Regions from separate parts of the Microbacterium xanthum genome, predicted to be linked through region 1. Evidence: predicted binding sites of a transcription regulator. Region 1 holds the regulator's gene; the other holds the start of a gene.

Region 1 (14,874 bases):
TCCGGATGCTCTCCATCGCTTTCCACCCGTCGTCGCGCCCCCGCAGCAGCAGGTCGACCACCGCGATGTCGGGAGCCTTGGCCGACAGGAGCGGTTCGGCCGCGGCGGTCCCGCTCGCGGTGCGCACCTCACAGCCGGCGCGGGTGAAGAGCGTCTGCAGCAGTTCGCGTTGATCCTCGACATCGTCGATCACCAGGACATCCGGCGAGTTGGCCATCTCAATCCCCTTCCACAGGCGCTTCTCCCCGCTGCGCGCGGGCGAGCCGTTCGACCGTGGCGACGAGATCCTTCGACGACAGGGGCTTGGCGAGGTACCCGTCGGCCCCCAGGCGTTCGGCACGCTCAGCGTACTCACCACCGGCGTGCGCGGTCATGACGACGATCGCGAGATCGGTGCGCCGCGCGCGGATGTCGCCGAGAAGCTCGTAGCCCCCGCGCCCCGGCAGCTCCAGATCGGTGAGGACGACCTCGGGATCGAACCCGGCCTCGCGTTCTTCGTACCCGTCGGCGCTATGGAGGACTTCGACCTCGCACGACAGACGGCGGCGCAGGATCGTCTGGACGTACAGCGCGACATCCTCGTCGTCTTCGACGACGATCACTCGGAAAGGCGCGTCTGTCACATCCCTCACGATATACGCCGCGGGCGGCTGAGCCGGCCCCTCGCCCCGAGAACCGACCTCAGGCGGCCGGCACCGACGCCGATGAGTGCACCCGGCTCGACTCGTCGATGCACGCGAAGCGCGCCCGGTAGGCGGTCGGTGTCACGCCGAGGACACGGGCGAAGTTGTGCCGCAGAACCGCGGCGGACCCGAAGCCGCACTCCTCCGCGATGCGATCGAGGCCGTGATCGGTGCGCTCGAGAAGGCGCTGCGCCTGGATCACCCGCTGCCGCGCGAGCCACGCCGCCGGTGTGACCCCGTGATCGGCCTTGAACCGACGCGCAAAGGTGCGCGGCGACATATGCGCCTTCGCGGCGAGCTGATCGACGGTGAGGTCGGCTCGCAGGTTCTCCAGCATCCAGTCCGTCACCGGCGCGAGGGACAGAGAGGACACCTCGGGGAGAGGACGCGCGATGAACTGGGCCTGACCGCCGTCGCGCTGCGGCGGGACGACCATGCGACGGGCGATGGAGTTCGCCGCCTCGGCTCCGAGCTCCTGCCGGAGAAGATGAAGGCACGCGTCCAGCCCCGCGGCCGTGCCGGCGCTCGTGATGATGCGACCGTCCTGCACGTAGAGGACGTCCGGGTCGATGTCGACCTGCGGATACATCTCGATCATCGTCTCGGTGTACATCCAGTGGGTGGTCGCCCGGCGCCCGTCGAGCACGCCCGCATCGGCCAGGATGAAGGCGCCGCTGCAGACGCTGAGCAGCCAGGCGCCGCGGGCGTCGGCATGACGGACGACGTCGAGGACCCGCGCGTCGACGCGTCCCCACTTCTCGCGGGGGATCGGTGCGACGACGACCAGGTCGGCCTCGTACGCGAAGGTCAGGTCGTGCTCGACGTTGATCGAGAACGCCATGCTCGAGGAGACGGCTCCGGGATCGGGGGCGACGACGCGGAAGTCGAAGTTCTGGATGCCTTCCCCGCTGCGATCGAGCCCGAACGCTTCGCACGCCACGCCGAACTCGAAGGGCGCGAAGCCCTCCTGGACGATGCAGGCGACGGTTCTCATGCGACCTCCGAGGTTCGAGACGGAGTGGCAGTTTCACACCGCTCGGTGTCGCTTCTGCCACTTTTGGCAGTATCTCACACGACGTACGTTTTCTGCCATGATCCTTCTCGCCGCTTTCGCCACCCTCGCCGCTATCGGCCTCGTCTCGACCCTCGTGTCGCTGGCCACCGACGCACGCCGCCGTCTCCCGACCGACCCCTCGCGCATTCCCGCGCGCGACGGCGCGGCAGCCGAGACCCGGGTTCGCGTCCGAGACCGCGGTGCGCGCCGCCGGGTCTCGGTCGCGCGGCCCGGTCTCGCCGGAACGCGCTAGCGGACGCGGTCGTAGACCTCGATCATGGCCGCGGTCCGCGACGACTGCCGGAACGCCTCCGCGACCCCCGCGTCGGGGACGGCGGCGGTTCCGGCGGCGATGTCGGCCACGGCGACGCGGATCGCCTCCCCGAGAGCCTCGACGGAGCCGTCCGCGACGTCCCACCTGCCGGCGCCGAGCTCGCCGGCGATATCGGGATCGCTGACCAGGGCGGGAGTACCGAGGCTCGCCGCTTCGAACACCGTCATGCCCTGCGTCTCGAACCCGATCGAGGTTTGCACGACGGCGTCGGCACGGTGGATGCGACGCAGCGTTTCAGCGTACGGCAGACGCCCGGCGAAGCCGACGCTCGTCCCGGTCGCGGCATCCATGCCGTGCGCGGTCACGAATCGCTGCGCGGCGCGCAACTGGCCGCCGCCGCCGATGATCTCGACGTCGGCGTCGGGCCGGGTGAACGCCAAAGCCTGAAGGAACGGCAGGAGTCGCTTCTCCGGACTCATCCGTCCGAGCCACACCAGCCGCGGCCGCATCGACCCTCGCGCCGGCGCGGACCGACGCACCTCGTCGAGCAGGTCGTCGTGGATGCCGTTCCAGATCACGTCGACCTCGCCGTTCCCGCCCGCGGGGACGACGCCGTGGGCTTCGAGTCGGCGCGCGAAGTGCGAGGACGGGGCGGTGACCGCGGAGGCGCGTTCGGCGAAACGTCGCAGATAGGTCCACCCGTCCACCCCACGCGTCTTCGACGCGATGGCGTGCCGCTGCCACACCGTCAGGGCGCGCAGTGTCGCTCGGGGCGCCGGAGTGGTCGCGGCGATGCCGACGTCGACGCGGTTGTGCATGGTGTGCACCACCGGGAGATCGTGCCGGGCGGCGAACCGATGCCCGAGGAAGGCTCCCCAGAAGTCAGCCTGTACGTGCACGATGTCGACCGGCGGGCGCGCGACGAGCACACCATCGATCCACCGGTCGGCGCGAGCGCCGGGCCACGACAGCGAGTACTCCCGGTCGATCGTGATCGGCAGGGACGGCACGTCCAGAAGAGCGGGATCGGGGGCGACCGCGGCACCGCGCCGACCGTGCAGGGCCGGCGCGACGATCGAAACGACGTGGCCGGCGCGCTCGAGGAACTCCCGCTGCAGCCGCATCGAGACCTGAGCGCCCCCCAGCGACGCGACGTGCTGGTCGCCGAACATCACGACGTGCACGAGGTCACTCCGGGAGCGGTTCGCCGCGGTAGAGCGCCTCGAACGTGTCGAGCGTGCGGTTGATGTCGTGCACCGCGACGCCGTCCAGCGAGGCCTGCTGCATGCGACGGCGTTCGTCGGGCGATGCGGTGAGCACGTCGGTCAGGCGCGCGGCGAGCTGCTCCACGTCGCCCGGCGTGAACAGGTAGCCGTTCTCGCCGTCGTGGACCAGATGCGGCAGGGCGACCGCGTCGGCGGCGACGACCGGCAGCGCCGAGGCCATCGCCTCCATCGTGGCGATGGACTGCAGCTCGGCGATCGAGGCGATCGCGAACACGCTCGCGCGGGAATAGAGGCGACGCAGCTCGTCGTCGCTGACGTGCCCGTGGAAGACGACGCGACCCTCGAGGCCGAGCTCGTGGGCGAGGTTCTCGAGGTTCTTGCGCTGGTCGCCGCCACCGACGATGTCGAAGCCGACCTCGAGGGCGGGGTCCAGGGTCGCCAGGGCGCGCAGCACGACGTCGATCTGCTTCTCGCTGGTGAGGCGACCGACGAACAGCACGCGATTCTCCGCACGGGGTTCGAGGTCGGGGGTGTAGTTGGCCTTGTCGATGCCGCAACTGACCGGGATCACATCGGTCACGTCGATCGTCGACTCGAGGAAGTCCGCCGCCTTGCGGGTGGGCGTGGTCACCGCACGTGTGGACGAGAGCGTGCGCTGGGCATCACCCCAGGCCCACCGGATGATCGCGTCGGTGATCTTCTGCGGGAGCACCGTGAAGTCGAGGATGTTCTCGGCCATCACGTGGTTGGTGGCCACGACGGGAATGCCGCGCAGGTTGGCTTCGTGCGCCAGCCCGCGGCCGATGATGATGTGCGATTGGATGTGCACGACATCCGGCTTGACCTCGTCGAGGACCTTCCGCGCATAGTGCTTGGAGCGCCACGGCCACACGAACCGCAACCAGTCGTGCGGAGGCCAGCGCACGGACGGCAGGCGGTGAACGGTCATCTCGGCGCCCTCGACCACCTCGACGCCCGGGTGCGCACGGCGGTAGCGCTGGTGGGGGGCGACGACGTGCACATCGTGGCCGCGGCCGACGAGACCGGCCGCGAGTCGCTCGGCGAACCGGGCGGCGCCGTTGATGTCGGGGGCGAACGTGTCGCAGCCGATGACGACGGTGAGCGGGCGGCGGGGAGCGGGCGTGGCGGGATCTGTCACGGGGTGCGGGCTGCCTATCTGTGCGGCGCCGGAGCGCAGCGGCTGTCTGCGGGATGAAGCGGCGGGGTGGGTCGCACCGCTCGCGCGCGTCAACTGTACCCGAGCACCCGCCGGGACCCGGGAGCGGCGGGGTGCATCCTCGTGCGCGCTCAGGAGACCGAAGGATGCGCCCCGTACGCTGGGCGCATGCCGCGACTGCTTGCTGATGCCGACGAGCACCTGTGGGTCCCCGTGACCGGATCCCTGGGATTCCGGGGGCGCCGTCACCGCAAGGCCGCGATCCGGATGCTCTTGACGCAGGCCAACCGGGCCGCGGGCGCCGAGGGTCGTCCGGGAAGCGGATTTCTCGCGTGGGTGATGAGCCAGGCGACCCCGCTGCTGATGAAGCGCGCGAACGGGCGCGTGCTGGTATGGGTGTGGAAGAGCGATCCGGATCTGCTGGTCGCGATGGCGCAGGTGCAGGAGGCGACGTCGCAGGCACGGGCGGCGCGGGCCATGATGCCGATCGAGTACGACGACACCGAGTCCTTCCGCAATCCCCACCTGGGCGTCGGGGAGAAGCTCGCCATGCCGTTGCCGGCCGATGCCCGCACGCCGCCGTTCGCGACCTACACGTGGGACACGGGTTCGCACTTCGTGACCGTGACGGCGGTGTGCGCCGATCGCGAGCGCTTCGGCACCGTCATCGGGTCGATCGATGACCTCGCGCGGACCGTGCGCATCGTCGACGATCTGACGGTCGGCGAGTCCGAGGGCGTGCTGCGCATCGATCCGGCCTGACCGCGTTCACTCGCGGTCTACCCGTCGTGTTCCTGGCGCGCTAGCCTCAGCGAGGACCCTTCCTCGTCAGAAAGGCACAGCATGCCCGAGTTCCGTTACGGCCCCGTCGAGCTCTACCTCGTCGGCTTCGAGGGCGAGCGCCCCGACGCCGGCACGATGGCAGCCCTGTCCGACCTGCTCGAGAACGGCCTGATGCGCCTTCTCGACCTGGTGCTGATCTCCAAGTCGGGCGACGGCGACATCACCGTCGCCGAGATCGAGGCCGACGAGTTCGCCCTCGAGCTGCACGAGGTGGGCATCGCCGGCGAGGAGGACATCGCCGAGCTCGCCGAACTCGTCCCTCCGGGAGGGTCGGCGATGCTCGTCGCCCTCGAATTGAGCTATGCGCGCGAGCTGGCCCAGCGCGTGAGCGCCTCGGGTGCCGTCGTGCTGTCGGCGGAGCGCATCCCCGCCCCCATCGTCAACGCCGTCATGGACCTGGCCGACGAGGCCGGAGAGTAAGAGGAGTCATCATGCCCATTCGCAGAGTCGGCCGCCCCGGCCTCATCGGCCTCGCCGCCCGCACCGCGGTCGTCGCCGGCACCGCCAACGCCGTCAGCGGCGCGATGTCGAACAGCCGGCAGCGCAAGCAGCAGTCGGAGTACGAGCAGCAGCAGTATCAGGCTGCGCAGCAGCAGGCCGCGATGCAGCAGGCCGCCCAGGATGCGGTCGCCCAGCAGCAAGCGGCGCAGGCTGCCGCTGCGCCCGTCGCTGCGCCGGCGCCCGCCGCGGGCGTCGACATCGTCGCGGAACTGCAGAAGCTCGCCGCCCTGAAGGATGCCGGCGTGCTCTCGGACGCCGAGTTCGCCGCCGCAAAGGCCAAGCTCCTCGGCTGAGAGTCAGCGCTTCTTCTTCGCGATCCCCGTCGGTGGCCCACCGGCGGGGATCGCTGCATCCGGGTCGCCCGACAACCACCGCAGCCAGTGCGTGCCCGGATCACCCTCCAAGACGAGCGCTCGCACGAGGAGCGTCAGCGGGATGGAGAGGATCGCGCCGAGGGGACCGATGATGAAGGTCCAGAAGATCACCGAGAAGAAACTCAGCGTGAGGGACAGGTTCACGGCGTCGCTGACGAACTTCGGCTGGATCAGCACCTGCAGCGTGACGTTGACGACGCAGTAGATGGCGACCACGACGAGCATCATCGGCCACCCGCCGACGACGAGCGCAAGGATCGCGGGCGGCACGAGCCCGAGGACGAAGCCGATGTTCGGCACGAAGTTGGTGACGAAGGCGAGGATCGCCCACACGAGGGGCGCCGGGATCCCCAGCGCCCACAGCGCGAGTCCGTCGATGACGGCGACGACCAGACCGAACGCGGCATTGACGACGTAGTAGCGCCGGACACTGCGGTTGTAGGACGCGATGCGGTCGACGGTCGGGCGGATCCCGGCGCCGAAGGCGCTCTCGGCACGCGAGTAGCGCGAGGCATCGGCGGCCATGAAGATCACGTACGCCAACACGAAGAAGAACGCGGTGAGCGCGGCGAGGACGCCGCCCCCGATGGACGAGGCGATCGACAGCAATGTCGAGGGGGCGAGGAGGGATGCGGTGGCGGCCGCGATCTGGTCGTCGATCCCGAGGTCGCGAAGCCAGTCGACCAGTGCCAGAGCGGTCTGCTGCAGGTCGGACGCGAAGTCCTGGACGAGACGCCCGAACTGGACACCCGCGAACGCGAGCATGAGCGCGAGGACGGCGAGGATCAGGTACCCCAGCACGATCACCGAGGTCGTCGCCGCCCATCGGGGCCAGCCCTTCCGTCGCAGCAGGGGAGCGAGCGGCTGGCAGATGATGACGATCACCGCCCCGAGCACCAGGGGGCCCACGATCTCACGGCCGAGGGAGAGGCCCACGAGGACGACGACGACCGCGGCGAGGCCGAGCAGGATGCGCAGCGTCGGCGACAGTGCCGGCGGCGGCGCGGGAGCGGGTTCGGGGGCGGAGCGTCTCACGGTGCCAGGCTAGGGGTTCGGGGGTTGATCGGGAGAGGACGCGTCGCCGCCGGGGCGCCCGAGCCGCACCGCGATGTCGTCGATCTGCGCCGCGAGGGCACGGATCTGACCCCGGGTGGCCGGTTCGCCGGCGTCGTCCGCGCCGGCGGCGGCCTTCTCGAGCACCCAGGACGCGAAGGTGGCCGAGACGACACCGACCACGGCGATGCCACCGGTCATGAGCAGCACCGCGATGACGCGCCCCCATGCGGTCACGGGGGTGTAGTCGCCGTATCCGACGGTGGTGATCGTCACGAACGCCCACCACAGGGCATCGCCGAACGACGTGATGTTCGCGTCGGGGGCATCGCGCTCGGCCTCGAGGACCGTCAGCGCGGCAACCCAGATGAGGGTCAGCGCGGCACCGGCGCCGTAGACCGCGATGCGCGCCCGGAGGGCCGCCCCGGCGGTGCGCTGCAGCACGTGGAGGACCGTGAGCGCCTTCAGCAGGCGCAGGGGGCGCAACGCGGGGATCACGACCACGCACAGGTCGAACAGGTGCCGGCGGAACCACGTCCCTCTCGGTCGCGCGAGCGACAGCTGCACCAGGTAGTCGACGGCGAAGACGATCCAGGTCATGATCATGACCGCCCGCGCCAGCGAGAACCCCGTGCCGCCGAGGTCGGCGATCACCTGCCACGAGTAGGCGACGATGAAGGCCAGGGATGCGGCGATCAACGGCCAGTACGTGAGCTGATGCCACCGATCCAACGTCATGGCATCGAGCCTACGAGCGCCGCGGTGCTGCGCGGCGCAGCCTCGCCGCCGGTGCGCGCGGGCTCAGCGCGCGGCGTCGGCCTGGAGTGCCGCGGCGTTCCGGATGAACAGGATGATCCACGCGAACACCATCACACCCGCCACCAGCTCGACGGCCGTCAACGTGTAGGCGCCGGTGGCGAACATCACCGCCAGCAGCACGATGACGCCCGCGAACACCCACCCGAGAGCGAGGAAGGCCCGAGCGATCCCCGGGATCCACCACTTCAGCGCGATCACGACGACGCCGAAGGCCACCGCCATCCCGGACGCGACACCGGTGTGCAGCAGGAAGAACTCGTCGACGGGGAAGACTCCGACGCAGGCGAGGAAGACCCCGACGACGATCAGGGAGACACGCACGTTCCGGGCGCCGTGCGGATGCGGGGTGGGGATGCCGATGGTCACGTAGCGGGCGAGGGTCGTCACGATGAACCCGGCGATGATGAGTGTGATGTTGAACGCGTAGGCGGACAGATCGTCGGTCATCCCGAGTGCGCTGAGGTTGAGCTTCCACCACTGCGGGTCGCTCGCGGTGAGCATCGCGGTGACGACCCCCTCGACGAGGAAGACCGCGAGGATGATCGCCAGCAACGGCAGGTCCATCTGCGTGGCCGAGGCGAAGACGGCGTACGCGGTGACGAACGCCGTCGCTCCGGCGAGCGCGATCAGCGGCAGCGGGTACACCTCGGCGCCGATGAAACTGCGCTCCATGATGCTTGCCACGAGCGTCCACGACAGCAGCGCGATGATCGCATGCGCGAGAGCGAGTGCGGCGATGTCGAGGTAATCGAGCACGCGCAACCGTGCACCGTGCCCGCTCAGCCGCATCAGGTAGCGCCCGGCTCCGAAGGCGACGAGGGCGACCGTGGCCGAGGCGACCGCGACGAACTGTCCGATGGAGTCGGGGCCCGCGATGGGTGCCGCCTCGAGGCGGAAGACCGGCAGGGTCACGAGGGCGACGACGACGAACGCCACGACTCCGGCGCTCAGAGAGAGCGATTCGAGCGACCGCTCGGTCGTTCCGTCGAACTCACGCCGTGCCGCAGCACGCAGCTTCTCGGATCGTCTGGTCGGTGCCGGTGCGCTCACGAGCCACACCCTAGCGAGCCGCGACGTCCCGCGGCAGGGTCAGTCGTCGGGAGCTTCCGTCGGCGGCGACACTCGGTGCGGGCGCCACAGCACGACCTCGGTGGCGCGGCGCACGCGTGTTCCGTGTCTCAAGGAGATGACCGCCCCGGTCGCCCCGGCGGCGAAGACGCGCGCGCCGGGGCGACGCTCGAGCTCGCTCCTCATGCGGTCTTCGAGGTCGCGCACCCGCAGATGCAGTTCGCGGACCCGGTCTTCGAGTTCGATGATCCGCGCGATCGCCGGCAGGCTCATCCCCTCGGCCGACATGCGCGCGACCTCCTGCAACTGCGCCACGTGCCGCAGGGAGTAGCGACGGGAACCGCCCTGGGTGCGGGCGGGCACCACGAGACCGAGACGGTCGTACTGGCGGAGGGTCTGCGGGTGCATGCCCGCGAGTTCCGCCGCGCCGGCGATGGCGAGGATCGGGGCATCCTCGTCGATCTCGTCGGGTTCGACCATGTCCTCACCTCGCTTTCATGCCGTGTCCTGCGCCGCGCCCGCTCGGCGTCTGACTCCAAAAGTAGCCGGTCGCCGAGCGGGCGGAGGAGGATGAAACGCTAGCCTCGCGCTTTGGCCATCAGGTCCGCGCGGGGGTTCTCCCTGGGCTCGAGCGCCTGGTAGGCGGCAAGCGCCTCGCGTGCCGCGTCGTCGAGGTGCGACGGGACGGCCACCTGCACCTCGGCGAGGAGGTCGCCGGTGCCCTTCTGGGTCTGCACGCCGCGGCCTTTGACCCGCAGCACGCGACCTGACGGAGTCCCCGGTGCCACCCGCAGCCGCACGGGGTCTCCCCCGAGGGTGGGCACCTCGATGGTGGCGCCGAGTGCGGCCTCGGTGAAGGTCACCGGGACGGTCACCCGCAGGTTCAACCCGTCACGGGTGAACACCGGATGAGCGCGGACGCTGACCTGCACCACGATGTCGCCGGTCTCCCCGCCGTCCGGCGAGGGGCGTCCGCGCCCGCGGAGGCGGATCTTCTGCCCGTCGCGCACGCCGGCCGGGATCTTGACCTTGAACGGCTTGCCGTCCTCGCCCTGCAGGGTGATCGTCTCGCCCTTTGTGGCCGTGACGAAGTCGATGGTCGTCCGCGCCGTGACATCCGCCCCCCGCGTCGGGCCCCCGAATCCCTGGAACCCGCCGGAAGGCTGCCCGAATCGGCCTGAACCGAAGCCCGTGCCGCGTCCGCCCTGCTGCTGATTGAACATCGAGAAGATGTCGTCGAAGTCGGCGCCGTCGAAACGGCCACCGCCTCCGCCGCGGCCCTGTCCGAACATCGAGAAGACGTCCTCGAAGCCGCCGCCCTGACCCGACCCGCCGGAGGTGAACCGCGCACCCGAGCCCATGGCCCGGATCTGGTCATACTCCTGGCGCTGCTCAGGATCGCTCAGCACGGCGTAGGCCTCGCTGATCTCCTTGAAGGTCGCCTCGGCCTTGGCGTCCCCCGGGTTCGAGTCGGGGTGGTAGGTGCGCGCGAGCTTGCGGTAGGTCTTCTTCAGATCGGCGTCGCTGACGTCCTTCGAGACGCCGAGGACCTTGTAGAAGTCCTTGTCGAACCAGTCCTGACTCGCCACGTGTCCTCCTACTCCGCCGGAACGGCGACCACGACCTTGGCCGGGCGCAGCTCGACAGAACCCAGGCGGTAACCCACCTCGACGACCTCGAGGATCGTCGGGGTCTCGGTTCCCGGGGTGGGTGCCTGGAAGATCGCCTCGTGGTGCTGAGGGTCGAAGGCCTCACCGGCCGCGCCGTAGGGCTCGATGCCCATCCGCTCGACGACGCCGCGCAGCTTCTCGGCGATCGCCGCGAAGGGCGTGCCCTCACTCAGATCGCCGTGCTTCTCGGCGCGGTCGAGGTCGTCGATCACGGGCAGGAGTCCCTTGGCGACCGAACCCTTGGCGCGCTCGATCTCGACCTCGCGCTGCTCCTCGGTGCGACGCCGGTAGTTGGCGTACTCGGCCTGCAGGCGCTTGAGGTCGCCCAGCAGCTGGGACTCGAGGTCGGCGAGCACCTGGTCCTCGGCGGCGTCCGCCTCGGCGGCGCCCTCCGACTGCTCGGCACCGAGGATGTCGTCCACGGTCAGGGCCGGATCCTCCGGCTGAGGGTCGGAGGCCTGCGCCTCCGACCCCTCGTCGCCGGGGACCTCGTTCTCGGGGACCTCGTCGGGTCCCTGTTCGAAGTCCTTGGGCATGCTTACTTCTTCTCTTCGTCCTCGTCGATGACCTCGGCGTCGACGACGTCCTCATCGGACTCCGTCGAAGCCTGCTCCTCGGACGCCCCGGCGTCCGGAGCGGCCTGCTCGTTCTGCGTGGCCTGGTAGATGGCCTCGCCGAGCTTCTGCTGACTCTGGTTCAGCTTGTCGAAGGCGGTCTTCACGGCCTCGTCGTCGTCGCCCGCGAGCGCCGACTTGAGGGCGTCGACGTCGGCCTGAACCTCGGTCTTGACGTCTTCGGGAAGCTTGTCGCCGTTCTCGGAGATGAGCTTCTCGACCGAGTACGACGTGGTCTCGGCCTGGTTGCGCACCTCGGCGGCCTCGCGGCGCTTCTTGTCCTCGGCGGCGTGCTCCTCGGCCTCGCGCACCATGCGGTCGATGTCGTCCTTGGGCAGCGAGGAGCCACCGGTGATCGTCATGGACTGCTCGGTTCCGGTGCCCTTGTCCTTGGCGGAGACGTGGACGATGCCGTTGGCGTCGATGTCGAAGGTGACCTCGACCTGCGGGACGCCGCGCGGCGCCGGGGCGATGCCGGTCAGCTCGAACGTGCCCAGCGGCTTGTTGTCGCGGGTGAACTCGCGCTCGCCCTGGAAGACCTGGATCGCGACCGACGGCTGGTTGTCGTCGGCGGTGGTGAAGGTCTCGCTCCGCTTGGTGGGGATGGCGGTGTTGCGCTCGATGAGCTTGGTCATGATGCCGCCCTTGGTCTCGATGCCGAGGCTCAGCGGGGTGACGTCGATGAGCAGCACGTCCTTGCGCTCACCCTTGAGGACACCGGCCTGGAGGGCTGCGCCGACGGCGACGACCTCATCCGGGTTCACGCCCTTGTTGGCGTCCTTGCCGGTCTCCTTCTTGACCAGCTCGGCAACGGCGGGCATGCGGGTCGATCCACCGACGAGAACCACGTGGGCGATGTCGGCGACCTTGATGCCGGCTTCGCGGATGACGTCCTCGAAGGGCTTCTTGGTGCGGTCCAGGAGATCCTTGGTGAGGTCCTCGAACTTCGCACGCGAGAGCGTCTCGGACAGCGACACCGGACCGGACTCGGTCAGCGAGAGGTAGGGCAGGTTGATCGACGTCGAGGACGAGCTGGAGAGCTCCTTCTTCGCCTGCTCCGCGGCCTCCTTGAGGCGCTGCAGGGCGATCTTGTCGCCGGAGACGTCGACGCCGGTGGTCTCCTTGAACTGCTTGATGAGGTAGTCCACGACGCGCTGGTCCCAGTCGTCGCCGCCGAGGCGGTTGTCGCCGGAGGTGGCGCGCACCTGGATGGTCGAGAAGTCGTCGTCCTTGCCCACCTCGAGCAGCGACACGTCGAAGGTTCCGCCACCGAGGTCGAAGACCAGGATGAGCTCGTCCTCCTGGCCCTTGTCGAGGCCGTAGGCGAGGGCTGCCGCGGTCGGCTCGTTGATGATGCGGAGAACGTTCAGGCCCGCGATCTCACCGGCCTCCTTGGTGGCCTGACGCTCGGCGTCGTTGAAGTAGGCGGGGACGGTGATGACCGCGTCGGTCACCTTGTCACCCAGGTACTCCTCGGCATCGCGCTTGAGCTTCATGAGGATGCGCGCGGAGATCTCCTGCGGCGTCCACTTCTTGCCGTCGACATCGAAGCCCCAGTCGGTGCCCATGTGGCGCTTGACGCTGGAGACGGTCCGGTCGACGTTGGTGACGGCCTGACGCTTGGCGGTTTCACCGACGAGCACCTCGCCGTCCTTGGTGTAGGCGACGACCGAGGGGGTCGTCCGGAAACCCTCGGCGTTCGCGATCACCTTGGGCTCGCCGCCCTCGAGGACGCTGACGACGGAGTTCGTCGTACCGAGGTCGATTCCAACAGCACGGGGCATGTCTTCTCCTTCTGGATGGGGCCGGCGGTCGCGGGCCCGGTTTGTCATCGGAAAGTCCGGGTCGACTCAGGGACCTGAGCCGAGATGACTCAAGCGTAAACCTCGCACTCGACCGTGTCAAATGAACTTGATATGCATGGACTCAACTTTTGCGCGAGGTGATCCGCCTCGCCGTCCACGCCGTGAAGCCGCGAGCGTCCGGAATGCGCGCGAGAAGGGGTCCGGCGATGATCGTGATGAGCACGTACGCCGTCGCGAGGGCGGCCAGCGACCGATCCACGCCGGCCGCGATCGCGAGCCCCGCGATGACGATCGAGAATTCGCCCCGCGGCATGAGGGCGAAGCCCGCTCGCCAGCGTCCGGCCTCGCCGATCCCGGCACCTTTGGCGGCCACGTACCCGGTGACGAGCTTGGTGGCCATCGTGACCGCGGCCAGACCCAGGGCGGGCGCGAGCATCGGCAGCAGGTCGGCGGGATCGGTGGACAGACCGAAGAAGAGGAAGAACACCGATGCGAACAGATCCCGCAACGGCGTGAGCATCTGCTGGGCGTGTCGGGCGACCGGGCCCGAGATCGCGATGCCGACGAGGAACGCCCCGACCGCCGAGGACACGCTCGCCTGAGCGGCAAGGCCCGCGACGATGAGGGTGACGCCCAGCACCGTGAGCAACAGCACCTCGGCGCTGCGGGACGACACCAGACGCGACACGACGTGTCCGTGACGCAGGGCGACGAAGAGGATCACGGCCACAGCGGCGATGGCGATGACGACCGTGAGGACGCTCGCCCCCAGGCTCAATCCGAGCAGGAGTGCGGTCAGCAGCGGCAGGTAGAAGGCCATCGCGAGGTCTTCGATGACGAGGATCGACAGCACCACCGGGGTCTCGCGGTTGGTGAGTCGCCCGAGATCCTGCAGGAGCTTGGCCACCACACCCGATGACGAGATCCACGTGATGCCGCCCAAGGCGATCGCCGCGATCGGCCCCCACCCCAGCAACAGCCCCACAGCCACACCGGGCAGCGCATTGAGCAGCATGTCGATCACCCCGGCGCGACGCGACGTGCGCAGGCTCCCGACGAGCTCGTCGGCGGTGTACTCCAGCCCCAGCATCAGCAGCAGGAGGACGACGCCGATCTCGGCGCCCACCTCGATGAACTCCTCCCCGGCGCCGAAGGGCAGCAGCCCGCCCTCCCCGAAGGCGAGACCGCCGAGCAGGATCAGCGGGATCGGGGAGATGCCGAGGCGTCCGGCGAGGCGCCCGAGGAGGGCGATTCCCAGGAGCAGCGCGCCGAGCTCGATGAGCACGAGCGCGCCGTGGTCCATGGGTCCCCTCAGCTTCCCTCGATGATGCGGGCGAGCATCTCCAGACCCGACGGCGTTCCGATCGCCACGAGCGCGTCGCCGACGCTGAGCACGTCGGCAGGCCCCGGCGCGGGCACGACGCCTCCGGCGCGGACGACCGCGACGATGGAACATCGGGTCAGGGTGCGAGCGCGGGTCTCGCCGAGCGGTCGACCCGCGTAGGGCGAGTCCGCGCGCACCGGGATCTGAGACGTCGACAGACCGGACACCTGCTCGCGGAGGCCGGCGAGCTGCGTCATGATCAGCGACCCGCCGAGGACTTCGGACAGCGCTGTCGCCTCGTCGTCCGTGATCTCCAACGAGACCTCGGCACGGTCGGGATCGTGCGGATCAGCGACCGCGATCTCGCGGCCGCCGTCGCGGAAGGTGAT
Region 2 (14,874 bases), 1.0 Mb from region 1:
CACGCGTCGAACCACCCGGACGTGTCGCCGGCGGGCACCGTCCTCACGGCCGAGAGCACCTCACCGGGATCCGCGCCTCCGTGCGCGGCATGCCCGACCGCGAGGCGCACGTCGAAGTCGAAGCCGGGGTCTGCGGCGAAGTCGCCTGCGAAGGGCGAAACGAACGGTCCCTCTGTATGCGCCGACGGATTCCCCATCGCGGCCCCCTCGTCGTCGGTGGACGCCGCCAGGAAACCACCCCGCGCCGGTGGGGGCAAGGGGGTGAATCCCCACCGTTCGAACAGTGTCTATTATTGGATCGCATCCATAAATAAGCCTCCCGGAAAGGGAACGATGTCCGTTCGCGCCCGTCTGTCCAGCACCGTGCCGCTCCTTCTCGCTGTCGGACTGGTGATCACCTCCTGCGCCGCGGGGGACGCCGAATCCGTCGAGAGCCAGGAGGGGGGCACGCTGGTGTACGCCTCCGGGGATGCCGAGCCGACCTGCCTGGATCCGCACGTCGGCGGGAACTACCCGCAAGCGCTGGTGTCCACGCAGTACCTCGAACCGCTCGTCGGCAGGGATGCGACCGGCCAGATCCAGCCCTGGCTCGCTGCGGAGTGGAGCGTGAGCGAGGACGGACTCGCGTGGGACTTCGTTCTGCAGCAAGACCTGACCTTCACCGACGGCACGCCCTTCGATGCCGCGGCGGTCAAGGCGAACATCGAACACCTTCAGGATCCCGACACGGGGTCATCCACGGGGTACCTGGCGGTGCAGAAGGTCGTCGAGGTCGAAGTGGTCGCCGATGATGTGGTGCGGCTGCACCTCTCGGAGCCCGATTCGGCCTTGTTGGAGTCGCTGAGTCAGCAGTGGACCGCGATGCAGTCACCCGCCGGGATGGCACGCGGGCAGGAGGAGAACTGCCTCGCCCCGATCGGGACGGGGCCCTTCGTCGTGGACGAGTGGGTGGTGCAGGATCACATCCGTTTCGTGCGCAACGACGACTACCGGACCCCCGCGCCCGACGCGCAGCACGATGGGGTCGCTCATCTCGACGCGATCGAGTGGCGATTCATCCCCGATGCGGCCACGCGGCAGGCCGCCCTCACCTCGGGCGAGGTGCACGTCATCGACAACCCCCAGCCGGATGCGATCGCGGCCGCGCAGTCATCGGACGAGATCGACCACATCGACGCGCCGCGCCCGGGATCGGTCAACCGACTCGAACTGAACGCCGGGCATGCGCCCTTCGACGACCCCCTCGTCCGAGAGGCGTTCATCCGCGCGGCCGACCCCGAACCCGGGATCGAGACGCTCTACCTCGGAACCGTCACCCGGTCGTACTCACCTCTTGCCAGCACCGAGGCGACCGCCGTGTCGGTCCCGGAGCTGTTCGTCACCGACGTCGACCGCGCCGAAGGTCTGCTCGATGATGCCGGGTGGACCGGGCGCGACGACGACGGCGTGCGCACTAAGGGCGGTGAACGCCTCACCGTGCGCTTCCCGGTCAGTACGAACCAGTCTGTTGCGGCGGAGCAGTCGCTGTTCGAGCAGATCCAGGCGAACGCCGCCGCAGTAGGGTTCGAGGTCGTGCTGGACCCGACCGATCTGTCCACCTGGTACGCCACCCTCGCCGCCGACGAGTACGAGGTCGTCAGTGCGCCGTATACGAAGGTCGGTCCGGACGTGCTGCGCATCCTTTACCACTCGGACGGGATCGTGCCGGCGCCCTCGGGCTACTTCGCCAACCACGCGCAGCTGTCGGACCCGGCGCTGGACGCCCTTCTCGATGAGGCGTCCGCGACGATCGATGAGCAGCAGCGTGCCGCGCTCTACGACGAGGCGCAGCGCATCGTCCTGGAGTCCTACGCGATCCTGCCCCTCTACGACCAGCAGAACCATTTCCTCACCCGAGGCGTGACCGATGTCGCCGTCCTCGGCACCGTCGCCACGCCCTCCTTCATCGACGCCCGCCTGGTGGGTTGAATCGGGTGAGGGTCGTCCGCTGGGTCGGAGCGCGACTGGCGCGGGCGATCCTGGTCGTCTGGCTGGTCGCGACGATCGTCTTCTTCGCGCTGCGAGCCACGGGCGACCCGCTCGAGGCGATCCTGGGCGGCCCCGGCTCGCAGGCCGGCGAAGAGGCGACCGACCGTGCCCGCGAGGCGTACGGGCTGGATCGGCCGCTCGTGGTCCAGTACCTGTCGCAGCTCTGGCGTATCGCGACTCTTCAGCTGGGCGACTCGTACGCGAGGCGGCAGCCGGTCCTCGACCTCGTCGCCGCGCAGCTGCCTGCCACCCTTGTCCTCGCGTTCTTCTCCCTGCTCCTGGCGTGGGCGCTGGCGGTGGTCGGCGTCGTGATCGTCGCGTCCGCGCGCGGTCGTGCCGCACGGCCGCTGGGTGGTCTGCTGCGCGGCGTGGAGGTGATCGCGACGGTCACCCCGCAGTTCTGGCTCGGCGCGGTGCTGATCCTCGTCTTCGCCGCGGGGTGGGGGGTGCTGCCGGCGACCAGCGCCGGTCTGGACCCGGCGGGGCTCGTGTTGCCGGTGGTGACCCTGGCGATCCCGATCGCGGGGTTCCTTTCGCTCGTCCTCCGAGAATCGCTCGAGGAGGCCGACCGGGCGCCCTTCGCCACGACGGTGCGCGCGCGGGGGGCATCGGAGATCCGGCTTCGTCTGCGTCACACCCTCCGCCACGCCGTGCTGCCCGCGCTGGCCCTGTCGGGCTGGGCATTCGGCAGCCTGATCTCCGGTGCGGTCGTGGTCGAGTCGCTCTTCGCACGCCCGGGCCTGGGCCGCCTCCTGTTGGACGGGGCGATGCAGCGGGACGTGCCGCTCGTGATCGGTGCCGTCGTGGTCGTCGCGCTCCTCTACGTCGCCGTCGTGATCATCACCGACGCGCTCGAACTCGTGATCGATCCTCGCCTGCGCGGCCGTCATCCGCGGCTCCTGCGGGCCCCCGACGTGGCGGTCGGTTCGTGATGGCGCCCGCGCCGCGTGTCGGGGCGACGGCGCTGCGAACCCGACTCGGGGGAGGGGGCATGGTTGCGGCGGGTGTCTTGGGCCTGATCATGGTGGCGGTCTTGTGGCCGGCACTGCTCGCACCGGGCGACCCCCTCGCCATCCAGCCCACGGAGGCCTTCCTCTCGCCGCGCTGGGGTCATCCGTTCGGGACGGACGAGTCGGGACGCGACATCTACACGCGTGTGGTCCACGGGGCTGCCGCGTCGGCGGGAGTCGGGCTGGCGGCCACGGCGATCGGCGTGGGGGCGGGCCTCGTGCTCGGCTTCGCGGCCGGACTCGGTCCGGACCGGCTCGATGCGGCGCTGGGCCGCATCATCGAGGTCCTCTTCGCCCTGCCGACCCTCGTCATGGCGCTCCTGCTCGTCGCGATCATCGGACCCGGGGTGGCCGCTTCCGTGATCGCGATCGGCGCCGCGACCGCGCCGGGCTACGCGCGTGTGCTGCGGGCTCGCGTACGCACGGTCGTCCGCAGCGACTACGTCGGGTTCGCGCGGCTCGAGGGCGCATCCGCCCGCACGGTCTTCACACGGCACATCCTCCCCAATGCACTCGCACCGCTCGCTTCGATCGCGGCGGTCGGCGTCGCGCAGGCGATCGTGTGGGTCTCCGCCCTGAGCTTCCTCGGTCTGGGAGCGGTGCCGCCCTCGCCCGAGTGGGGCGCCATGCTCAACGCGGGACGCGTGTACATCACCTCGGCGTGGTGGATGACCGTGTTCCCGGGGCTCGCGATCGTCGTCACCGCGCTGGTGCTCACGGTGGTGGGGCGCCGGCTGTCGAGCGGGGGCGAGCGATGAGCGTCCTCGAGGTGGCCGGCTTGCGGGTGGCGATGCCGGGATCCGGAGTGGTGCTCGACGATGTGGACCTCGCCGTCGGCGCGGGGGAGTGTGTCGCGATCGTCGGGCCTTCGGGGGCGGGAAAATCCGTTCTCGCGCGGACGCTCCTCGGGCTCACGCAGGTCGAACCGGGCGCGCAGGTCTCGGCGAGGGTGCTGGACGTCCACGGTCAGGACATGCGGCGGGCGACGGCGCGGCGATGGCGTGCGCTGCGCGGCGGCGGGGTCGCGCTGGTGCTGCAGGATGCGCTCCAGTCGCTCGATCCGCTGCGCACGGTGGAGGCGGAGGTCGCGGAAGTCCTGGCGGTGAACGGTGTGCCGCGGCGGGAGCGGCGAGACCGCGTTGTGAAGGCGCTCGAGCAGGCCGAGCTGCCCGATGCCCGCGCCCGGCTGGGGCAACGGTCGGAGGCGTTGTCCGGCGGCATGCGGCAGCGGGTGCTCATCGCCTCCGCCCTCGCGGGAGGCGCCGAGCTGCTCATCGCCGACGAGCCGACCACGGCGCTGGATGCCACCGTCGCCGCCCGCGTCCTGGCGCTGCTGGCGCGGTTGCGCGACGAGGGACAGGGGATCTTGCTGATCACCCACGACCTCGACGCGGTGCGTCGGGTCGCCGACCGTGTCGTCGTACTCGATGCGGGGCGGGTCGTCGAGGTGGGAACGGTCGATGACGTCTGGCGGGCACCGCGACACGCCGTCACGCGCGCGCTGCGGGATGCCGTGCCGCGCGGAGCGAAGCCCTCATCGGGTCGGGTCGATGCCGGACCGAGCGTCCTGTCCGGAACCGCCTTGACGCGGCGATATCGCCTCCCGACCGGTGGAGAAATGTCGGCCCTGGCGGATGTGGACCTCGCGGTGCGCGCGAACGAGGTCGTGGGGGTGGTCGGAGAATCGGGATCCGGGAAATCCACCCTCGCTCGGATCCTGGTCGGAGCCGAACGGCCCGACGGGGGAGAGGTCCGCACGAGTCTCGCGGGCCGGATCCGGCTCATCCCGCAGGACCCGCTCGGCTCCTTCGATCCGCGGTGGCGGGTGGAGCGCATCCTTCGAACGGCGGCCGGGACATCGGGTCGCTCACCGGAAGAGCTCGTCGCCGATGTCGGACTCGGTGCGGAGGTGCTGCACCGTCGACCGGCGGCGCTGTCCGGCGGGCAGCGTCAGCGTGTGGCCATTGCTCGTGCGCTGGCTGCTCGACCGCGACTGCTCGTCTGCGACGAGCCGGTGTCGGCCCTGGACGTGACCACCCAGCGAGACATCCTCGATCTGCTCATCGGGTTGCAGCGACGGGAGGGGCTGGCCATGGTCTTCATCTCGCACGACCTGGCTGTGATCCGACGGGTCAGTGACCGGATCGTCGTCATGAAGGCGGGACGCGTCGTCGAACACGGTGACACTGAGGCGGTGCTCGCCGCGCCGAAGGATCCGTTCACCGGCGAACTGATCGCCGCCGCGCCGCCGATGTGACCGCCGCGGTCCGCAGCGGCATGGTTGCATCGGAGCATGAGGACCTTCTCCCGCTGGCTTCTGGCCTCCGCGATGGTGTTCGCGGGCATCAGTCACCTCTTCTGGGCGCGAAAGGAGTTTCAGGCGCAGGTCCCCGACTTCGCGGTCGAGAAGACCGGGCTCGACAAGGACGCCGTCGTCGTGGCCTCCGGCGTCGTCGAGGTCATGTTCGGGACGGCTCTGGTGGCGCTCCCGGGTTCGCGACGACGGGTGGGAGCTCTTCTCGCGGCATTCTTCGCGGCGATCTTCCCCGGCAACGTCGAGCAGTTCACCCGCGGCCGTGACGGCTTCGGTCTGGACACCGATGCCAAGCGCCTTGCGAGGCTGTTCTTCCAGCCCGTGCTGGTGTGCTGGGCCCTGTGGTGCACGCGCGACCCGCGGCGGTGAGCGTCAGCGACGCGTCGACGCGGTGAGCGTGAACTTGGCGTTGCGCGCCACCTGGCGGGTCGGCCCTACCGTGCGTTCGAGTGCGGCCCGATAGCCCAGGTGGGAATTCCACACGGTCCACAGCTCGCCGCCCGGCATGAGCACACGGGCTGCGTCGGCGAACATCCTCGGCGCGATCCGATCGGTCACGGCCGCGCCGGAGTGAAACGGTGGATTGAGCGCGATCAGGTCCGCCGACGCATCCGGCTGCGAACCGAGCATGTCGTCGCGCATCACCTGGACCCGGTCGGCGACGCCGTTGGCGGCCGCCGTCTCCCAGGCCGAGGCGACCGCGACGGCCGATTGGTCGCTCGCGATGACGCGGGCTTCCGGGAAACGGTTCGCCCAGGTGGCGGCGACGATGCCGGTCCCGCACGCCATGTCGATGGCCGGAGTCTCCCGCGGCGTCGGGAGGTGGGACAACAGCAGGCGCGTCCCGACGTCGATCGAGGCTCCGGCGAAGGCGCCGCCGTAGGCGCAGACGGTCAACCCATCGTGCAGCGCGCGTCGCGGTGAGGGGTCGGCGCCGTCGCGAGGCGCCCGTGCGATGAGGACGCGCGACTTCTGGCGGGCGTGCGTGATGTCCAGCCGGGCGAATCGGCGAGAGAGCACGTCGTTCATCGCGACGCTCATGTGCTTGATGCGCCCGCCGGCGAACACGGTGACATCCGGGTCGGCGTATGCGGCGATGATCCCCGCGAGGTCGTTCAGTCGTTCCAGCGAGCGGGGCAGGCGCAGCAGGACCACCGTCGCGCCGTGGACCAGCTCGCGCGAGAGGGAGAGGGAGCGGTACGAGGCCGACGGTGCGAGCTCGGCGGCGTTGGCGGCGAGGGAGCGCTCCCCGGTCACCGCATCCTGATGCACGCGAATCTGCTCCGCCCCGGCGAGTGCTGATCCGACTGTCAGGGCGCCGTACGCGTCGTCGATCACGCACAGCTGACCAGCCCCGGCGGTGCGGCGTGCGTCCAGGGACGCGTCGAGGATCAGCCGGTCCGCGGCGTCGACCGCGAGCAATCCGGGCGCCTCCACATCGGGACGCCGTCGAAGGCGGTCGAGCTCGGGGTGCACCGTCCCACGGTAGCCCGTGCGGCCCCCTCCTCCCGCTTAGGCTGGGGGCGACCCGACTGGAGGACCCGTGTTCCGCACTCCGCTATCGCTCTTCCGCATCCTCGCCTTCGCCGAGGTCGTCTCGTGGACGCTGCTCATCGCCGGGCTGATCCTCCGAGCGACCCTCGACCTGTCGATCGCGGTGACGATCGGGGGCGGGATCCACGGGTTCGTCTTTCTCTCCTACGGGGCCACGGCGCTGCTGGTGGCGATGAACCAGCGGTGGGCGTTCGGGCCGACGGCGGTGGCCGTCGTCAGCGCGGTGATCCCGTACGCGACCGTCCCCACCGAGATCTGGTTGCACCGATCGGGGCGACTGGAGGGGCCCTGGCGGCTGGACCCGGGCCCGGAGGCCGACCGGTGGTACGACCCCCTGATGCGGTGGTTCCTGCGGCGCCCGTGGGTGCTCGCTCTGCTGCTGGTCGCCGCGGTCGCCGTGATTTTCGTGGTGCTGCTGATCCTCGGCCCTCCCGGCGGAAAATGACGATCTCTCGGGCTTCGGCGGAATAGCATCGCCCCGTCGACGTTGAAGTTGATATGCGATCGCTCAACTCTTAATCTTGAGCGCACGTGACTCATCTTTGATGCAAGGAGCGGGAATGCCCGAAGACTTCACCCCCGACGACGGCCAGAGCGCCTTCGACGAGTTCCTCGCGCGCTACCTTGCGGGCGAGCGCGCCCGCGCGGAGCGGTCGATCGACCTCAGCCGGTTCCTCGGTGCCGCGACGCAGCACATCCTCCAGGCGGCGGGTCGCTACGCGCTGGAGCGCGGGCAGCAGGAACTGGATGCGTTGCACGTGTTGCGCGTGCTCGTGGACCGCTCCCCGTCGAAGGACGCCGTCGAGCGCGTCGGGGCAGATCCGCGCGCCATTGTCCGAGCGGCGGAGGAGCGACTCCCGGCCGCCACCGCGGCGGCGCCGGTGGACGGGGCCGTCATCACACCGTCGGTTCAACGGGCGCTGTTCCACGCGTACCAGGTCGCGCGATCGTCGGGGTCCACTTATGTCGATCCCGAGCATCTCTTCTTCGCGCTCGTCCTGGCGCAGGACACCCCGGCGGGACAGATCCTCTCCCGAGCCGGCGTCACGGCGGAGTCCCTCACCCAGGAAGTCCGCGAGACGGTCGCCGGTGATCCCGAAACGGCTCCCGGAGGAGAGACCGACCCCTCGCACACCCCCATGCTCGATCGGTTCGGCACCGACCTGACCGCCCAGGCGCGCGAGGGCGCCCTCGACCCCGTGATCGGGCGTGACGGCGAGATCGAGCAGACCATCGAGATCCTGAGCCGCCGCACCAAGAACAACCCCGTGCTGGTGGGCGAAGCGGGTGTGGGCAAGACGGCGGTCGTCGAGGGCATCGCCCAGGCGATCGCGGCCGGCTCGGTCCCGGGGCAGCTCGCGGACACCCGCGTCGTCCTCCTCGACCTGCCCGCCATGCTGGCGGGTACGCGGTACCGCGGTGATTTCGAAGAGCGCCTGACGCGGACGATGGACGAAGTCGCAGCGCACCGTGACGACCTCGTCGTGTTCATCGACGAGGTGCACACCGTCGTCGGAGCCGGCGGTGGCGGGGAGGGCGGTATGGACGCGGGCAACATCCTCAAGCCCCGACTCGCCCGCGGCGAGCTCCGCCTGGTCGGAGCCACCACCCTGAAGGAGTACCGCACCATCGAGAAGGACCCCGCGCTGGAACGCCGCTTCCAGCCCGTCCGGGTCGGTGAGCCCTCCGTCGAAGACGCCGTTCGAATCCTGGCGGGGGTCGCCCCCGCGTATGAGGATCACCACGGCATCACCTACACCGACGCGGCCATCCGCGCAGCGGTCGAGCTGAGCCACCGGTACCTCGTCGATCGCGTGCTGCCCGACAAAGCCATCGACCTCATCGACCAGGCCGGAGCCCGGCGTCGACTCGCGCGGGGGCCGGCGCTCGACGTGACGGCCCTCGTCGAGCGCCGGGCGACCCTGGAGGCCGAGAAGAACGCGGCCGTCGCCGCCGAGCACTACGAGGAGGCGTCCCTCCTTCGGGACCGCATCGCCGAGGTGCAGGCCGAGATCGACCGTGCGGCCGCCCCGGGCGGGCAGATGGCCGGGGTGGTCGACGAGCCCGACATCGCCGCTGTCGTCAGCCGTGCGACCGGGATCCCCGTCAACCGGGTGACCGAGTCGGAGCGGGAGCGGTTGGGCGCACTCGAAGACGAGCTTCACGAGCGTGTCATCGGGCAGGACGACGCCGTCGCCGCCGTCGCGCGGGCGATTCGCCGCAACCGCACCGGCGTGGGCGACCACCGGCGACCGGTCGGCTCCTTCCTCTTCCTCGGCCCCACCGGGGTCGGCAAGACCGAGCTGGCCACATCGCTCGCGCGCTCACTGTTCGACGATGACCGGGCGGTCGTGCGTTTCGACATGAGCGAGTTCGGCGAACGCCACACGGTCTCGCGCCTGGTCGGCGCCCCTCCCGGCTACGTCGGGTTCGACGATGCGGGTGAGCTGACGGAGCGTGTGCGGCGGAACCCCTACTCGGTCGTCCTCTTCGACGAGATCGAAAAGGCCCACCCGGACGTCTTCAACCTGCTGCTGCAGGTTCTCGACGACGGACGATTGACCGACGGTCAGGGTCGCACCGTCGACTTCCGCAATGCCGTGATCGTCATGACCTCCAACCTGGGATCCGAATTCCTCGCGTCCCGGGGCGGGGCCATCGGCTTCCTGCCAGACGGGGGCGGCGCGACCGGATTCGGCTCCGAGAAGGACCTACGCGACCGGGTCATGGGCAAGCTTCGCGAGGCGATGCGCCCGGAGTTCCTGAACCGGATCGACGACATCGTGCTGTTCCGCAAGCTCGAGGCCGCGCACCTGCAGCAGATCGTCCGTCTGCTGCTGACGGCGACGTCGTCGCGCCTCGCGAGCCGCGAGATCGGGTTCGACGTGACCGACGCGGCCGTCGCGCGTCTGGCGGAACTCGGGCACGAACCGGAGTACGGGGCTCGTCCGCTGCGGCGCGTCATCCAGCGCGAGATCGAGGACCGCGTGGCGGACCTGTTCGTCTCCGGCGACCTCGTCGAGGGCGACACGATCACCGTCGACTCCGACGACACAGGACTTCGCGTTTCCGCGCGCCGCGTCGCCCCCCTCGTCGCCTGACCGGGTGTGCCCCGTCCCGGCCCCGACAGGCTCTGGATGGGGCATGCTCGAGACATGAGACGCCGCCGGATCGAGATCCCGCAGCCGCGCCGTGAGCGTGCGCGGACCGCGGCGCGTGCAGGCATGGCCGCGCTGCTGGCTGCCGCAGGTCTGTCCCACCTCACCTGGGGTCGCCGCGGATACCGCATCGTCGTTCCCGACTGGGCGACACGACTGCTGCGAACGGACAAGGACCTGATCGTGGTGGCATCCGGCGCCGTCGAAGTCCTGTCGGCTGCGGCTCTCGTCATCTTCCCGGCCGATCGCGCGCGCGTCGGCGGGTTCGTGGCGGCGTTCTTCGTCGCGGTCTTCCCCGGGAACGTCCACCAGTGGCGGACCGGCCGTTCTGCTCCGGGTCTGGCGACCGACCGTGCTCGCCTCGGGAGGCTGTTCCTGCAACCGCTGCTGGTGGCCTGGGCGCTCTGGGCGACAAGGCAGCGCGGATGCTGATCGACGAGGTCGTCGAGGCCGCCGACGCTCTGGGAGCGACCCGGTCGCGTTCGCGGAAGGTGTCCGTCCTCGCCGGACTGCTCGACCGCGCCGACATCGGGGAACTCCGGGCGGTCGTGGGCTGGCTGACCGCCTCGCCGAGGCAGGGCCGGCTGGGGGTGGGCTGGCGCACGCTCTCCCGGCCGCGTACCGAGCATGCCGCCCGCTCGGCGCTGACGGTCCTGGACGTGGATGCCGCATTCGACCGGTTGGCCGCGACCTCGGGGGCCGGGTCGGGAGCACGGCGCACCGCCGTGCTCGAGGCGCTCGCTACGGCGTGCACCGCAGCGGAATGGGACTTCGTATCCCGCGTGATCCTCGGCGAGCTGCGCACCGGCGCACTCGACGGGGTGCTGACCGACGCGATCGCGTCGGCCGGCGACCGTTCCGTCGCCGCGGTGCGTCGGGCTGCGATGCTCACCGGCGATCTGGGGGAGACTGCCGAAATCGCGCTCGGAGGGTCGGCTGCGGACCTCGATGCGGTCACGCTCGAGGTCTCCCGCCCGGTCTCCCCGATGCTGGCTGCGACCGCGCCCAGCGTCTCTCTGGCTCTCGGGATGACGGGGCGAGCGCGGGTGGAGTACAAGCTGGACGGCGCGCGCATTCAGGTCCACCGGTCCGCCGACGAGGTGCGTGTCTTCACGCGCAGCCTCGCGGACATCACACGGCGGGTGCCTGAGATCGTCGAGGTCGTCCGCGGGCTTCCCGCCCGCGAGGTCATCCTCGACGGGGAGACCCTCGCCCTCGACGACGCGGGTGCACCCCGGCCGTTTCAGGACACGATGGCGCGATTCGGATCGGAATCGGCTGCGCAGATCGCGCTGCAGCCGTGGTTCTTCGACATCTTGCGCCTGGACGGTCGAGATCTGCTCGACGATCCGCTCGAGCGGCGCGCAGAGACGCTCGCCCGGGTTGCGGGCCGGTGGCATGTGCCCGGGCGGATCACCTCGGACCCCGACGCCGCTGAAGACGTCTGGCGGGAGGCGCTCGCCGCCGGGCACGAGGGGGTGGTCGTGAAGGCGGTCGACAGCCTCTATTCGGCAGGTCGTCGCGGCACGGGGTGGGTGAAGGTCAAGCCGGTGCTCACTTTCGACCTGGTCGTCTTGGGGGTCGAGTGGGGCTCGGGTCGACGAGCGGGGCTGCTCTCCAATCTCCACCTCGGCGCACGCGATCCCCTGCGGGGCGCGGAGGAGGGGTTCGTCATGGTCGGCAAGACCTTCAAGGGGCTCACGGACGAGACCCTGCGCTGGCAGACCGACCTCTTCCGATCGCGCGAGACGGAGCGGACGAAGGCGGGGATCCGCGTGCGTCCGGACGCGGTCGTCGAGATCGCGATCGACGGCGTCCAACGCTCGACCCGCTACCCCGGCGGGGTCGCGCTGCGGTTCGCGCGCGTCCGCGGGTACCGACCGGACAAACCCGCCGCCGAGAGCGACACGATCGAAACGCTCCGAACGCTGCTGCGGGAGTGAAGGCGACGGGGTCTTGGCGGCCGACCGGTGCGGCGCGCTCGCCATTCCGGCGCGGACGTGAACGGTCTCAGCGGTCGGCGGCCAACCGGATCAGCACGATGTTGCCCGATTCGTCCATCTCGGCGACCTTCGGGTGCGCCTTGACGAAATCGGTGAAGCTCTTGTGGCCGAGCGTTTTCTCGCTGAAGGAGGGGTCCAGGCGCTTGATGAGACTCTTCACCGCTGAGGCGTGCTGCCACTCGGCCGCCTCCTTGTCGTTCTCGAGCCGGAGTGCGCGCTCCAGCAGGTCCGCACCCGGGTCGACCGCCTTCTTGCGTCCGCGGCTCTTGCGCGTGCCGGCCGTGTCGGCCGACGGTGCGGTGACCCCGGGCAGCGTGTCGTAGGCCTCGAAGGTGTCGCAGGCCGCCGCGAGCGATTTGGCCGTCGAACCGGACACTCCCACGCCCACGACGTAGCGGCCGAGCCGTTTGCAGCGCTGCGCGAGCGGCACGTAGTCGCTGTCGCCCGCGACGATCACGACGTGGGTGAGGTCTTCGAGCCGGAACATGTCCTCGACGGTGTCGACGGCCAGGCGGATGTCCGCGCCGTTCTTGGCGTACGCGGCCGCGGGGAACAGCTGCACCAGATCGACCGCGCGAGCCACGAGCTGCGTCTGGTACTCGGCGTTCACCGGCGACGACCAATCGGCGTAGGCACGGGTGAGGACGAGCGTGCCGAAGGACGCCGCGTAGTCGATGATCGCTCCGACATCGATCGTGGCCGCCGACAGGCGGCCGGCGATCTCCTCCGCCGTCGGATCCTGCATGATCTTCTGGCGGTCGCGGGAGTAGGCGTTTCGTCCGTGCACGCGGTCGTACCAGGACATGACGATGTTGTCGAAGTCGATGTAGACGGCGACGCGTTCGCTCTGCAGGTCGGCCATGGGGCTCCTCGATCCGGGGTCAGTGCTCCTGCGGGTAGCGCAACCCGATCTGGCGGCGCACCTCGTCCAGAGTCTGCATGATCGCGACGGACTCGTCGATGGGCAGGCGGTCGGAATCGGTGCGGCCGGAGGCGATGATCTCCTCCGCGGCGAGGGCCTGGAACTGCATCCCCCGTCCCTCGACGTCGGAGGTGAACTCCTCGATCACGGCGCCGTCGGGGCCCGTGACCCGGAACGAGGTGGGGGTGTACCAGACGCGGTCGATGTCGATGCGCGCCTCGGTGCCCACGATGTGCGCGGTGTTCGGTCCTGCGCTGCGCGAAGCGGACAGCGTGGTCGAGACGGCGCCGGAGGCATGCGTGAACATCGTGGCGACCTCGGTGTCGGCGCCCGTGTCGCCCAGGCGCGCCGTCGCCTTCACGGACTCGGGGGCGCCGAGCACGTCCCATGCGAAGGAGACCGGGTAGATGCCGAGGTCGAGGAGTGCGCCACCGCCGAGCTCCAAGGCGTTCAGACGGTGCCCGGGGTCGGCTGAGATGCGCTGGGTGTGGTCGGCGAAGACGGCGCGGATCTCACCGAGGGTGCCGGCGGCGATGATCTCGTGCACCCGAATCATGTGCGGGAGGTAGCGGGTCCACATCGCCTCCATCGCCAGCAACCCCCTCGCGCGCGCGGCGTCACGCACCGCGACCGCCTCGGCGCCGGTGAGGGTGAAGGGTTTTTCAACGAGCACGTGTTTGCCGTGCTCGAGGGCCAGCAGGGCGTTCTCGGCGTGCATCGGGTGCGGAGTGGCGACATAGAGGATGTCGACGTCCGGGTCGGCGACGAGCTCTTCGTACGACGCGTGTGCGCGAGGGATCGAGAACTCCTCCGCGAAGGCCCGAGCCGCTTCGGGTCGGCGAGATCCCACCGCCTGGAGATCGAGACCTGCCGTGCGCAGGTCGCGGGCGAAGGAATGGGCGATGCCACCCGTGGCGAGAATTCCCCAACGAAGTCCGGTCATGCCTCGACTGTATCGGGGAGCGCACGACGCCTTCGACAACGGCCACGCGGCCGTCGGCCGGACGCGACCGATACGCTCGGAGGGTGACATCCTCCCTCGAGCGATTCCGCGAGCTCCTGGCCATCCCCACCGTCTCGTCCGCGGACGAGACGGCCACCGATTGGGCCGCGTTCGATGACTTCGCCGATGCGCTCGAGCGCCTGTACCCCCGGGTGCACGACCTGCTCGAATGCGAGGTCGTCGCCGGGTACTCCCGTCTCTACCGCTGGAGGGGCGCCGTCGCGGAAGATCCGCTGGTCCTCATGGCCCACCAGGATGTGGTGCCGGTCGTCGACGAGGAGTGGGAGACCGATCCGTTCGTGCCGACCGTGGTCGGCGAGGGGCGCGACGCTGCCCTCCATGCGCGCGGCGCGATCGATGACAAGGGTGCGCTGGTGGCGATCCTCGAGGCCGTCGAGACTCTCCTCACGGAGGGGTTCACGCCGGCGCGCGATGTCTATCTGGCGTTCGGGCACAACGAGGAGACCGCCGGCGACGGGGCTGCGGCGATGGTCGAGGCCCTCGCATCACGCGGGGTGCGCCCGGCGCTCGTTCTCGACGAAGGCGGAGCGGTGGTCGACGGCGTGATACCGGGGCTCGCGGTTCCCACCGCGATGGTCGGGGTGGCCGAGCGGGGCATCATGACGGTGCTTCTCACCGCGCGTGAGGAAGGCGGGCACGCCTCCACGCCGCCTCGGCGACCGGCGACGGCCCGCTTGGCGCGGGCGATCGACCGGTTGCACCGCCATCCGTTCCCGGTGCGGATGGCGCCTCCGGTGCGGGCGATGCTCGCCACGGTCGCTCCGCACGCGCCGCAGCCGCTCCGCGCGATCTTCTCCCATCTGGGTCTCACCGCGCCGCTGGTGGTGCGCGCTTTCGGCGCACTCGGGCCGGAGATGCGCG

The links. Region 1 encodes HspR, which represses chaperone genes until heat shock. Its sites were predicted from a motif close to AAGTTGAGTCNNNNNGACTCAACTT; they were not measured.
Region 2: a site for HspR is predicted at 7,425-7,449, ahead of RZO50_RS00030 (ATP-dependent Clp protease ATP-binding subunit). Genes of this name have one in related genera too.

The regions. Positions count from the first base shown of each region.
Region 1 is NZ_JAWHUE010000001.1:1,030,232-1,045,105, reverse strand. Features, by position in the region: gene RZO50_RS05035 (response regulator) at 1-217, opposite strand, end outside; gene RZO50_RS05030 (response regulator) at 219-623, opposite strand; gene RZO50_RS05025 (GlxA family transcriptional regulator) at 682-1,677, opposite strand; gene RZO50_RS05020 (hypothetical protein) at 1,775-1,990, shown strand; gene RZO50_RS05015 (glycosyltransferase family 4 protein) at 1,987-3,195, opposite strand; gene RZO50_RS05010 (glycosyltransferase) at 3,200-4,396, opposite strand; gene RZO50_RS05005 (hypothetical protein) at 4,583-5,176, shown strand; gene RZO50_RS05000 (DUF6325 family protein) at 5,258-5,677, shown strand; gene RZO50_RS04995 (SHOCT domain-containing protein) at 5,689-6,051, shown strand; gene RZO50_RS04990 (AI-2E family transporter) at 6,055-7,167, opposite strand; gene RZO50_RS04985 (potassium channel family protein) at 7,177-7,923, opposite strand; gene RZO50_RS04980 (DUF998 domain-containing protein) at 7,987-9,054, opposite strand; gene RZO50_RS04975 (heat shock protein transcriptional repressor HspR) at 9,094-9,552, opposite strand; gene RZO50_RS04970 (DnaJ C-terminal domain-containing protein) at 9,651-10,661, opposite strand; gene RZO50_RS04965 (nucleotide exchange factor GrpE) at 10,670-11,278, opposite strand; gene dnaK (molecular chaperone DnaK) at 11,281-13,140, opposite strand; gene RZO50_RS04955 (cation:proton antiporter) at 13,283-14,464, opposite strand; gene RZO50_RS04950 (cation:proton antiporter regulatory subunit) at 14,473-14,874, opposite strand, start outside.
Region 2 is NZ_JAWHUE010000001.1:858-15,731, reverse strand. Features, by position in the region: gene RZO50_RS00070 (alpha/beta hydrolase family protein) at 1-197, opposite strand, end outside; gene RZO50_RS00065 (ABC transporter substrate-binding protein) at 334-1,968, shown strand; gene RZO50_RS00060 (ABC transporter permease) at 1,974-2,960, shown strand; gene RZO50_RS00055 (ABC transporter permease) at 3,020-3,796, shown strand; gene RZO50_RS00050 (ABC transporter ATP-binding protein) at 3,793-5,295, shown strand; gene RZO50_RS00045 (DoxX family protein) at 5,332-5,721, shown strand; gene RZO50_RS00040 (class I SAM-dependent methyltransferase) at 5,725-6,828, opposite strand; gene RZO50_RS00035 (DUF3817 domain-containing protein) at 6,896-7,351, shown strand; gene RZO50_RS00030 (ATP-dependent Clp protease ATP-binding subunit) at 7,467-10,007, shown strand; gene RZO50_RS00025 (DoxX family protein) at 10,062-10,496, shown strand; gene RZO50_RS00020 (ATP-dependent DNA ligase) at 10,490-12,007, shown strand; gene RZO50_RS00015 (NYN domain-containing protein) at 12,075-12,929, opposite strand; gene RZO50_RS00010 (Gfo/Idh/MocA family protein) at 12,949-13,932, opposite strand; gene RZO50_RS00005 (M20/M25/M40 family metallo-hydrolase) at 14,016-14,874, shown strand, end outside.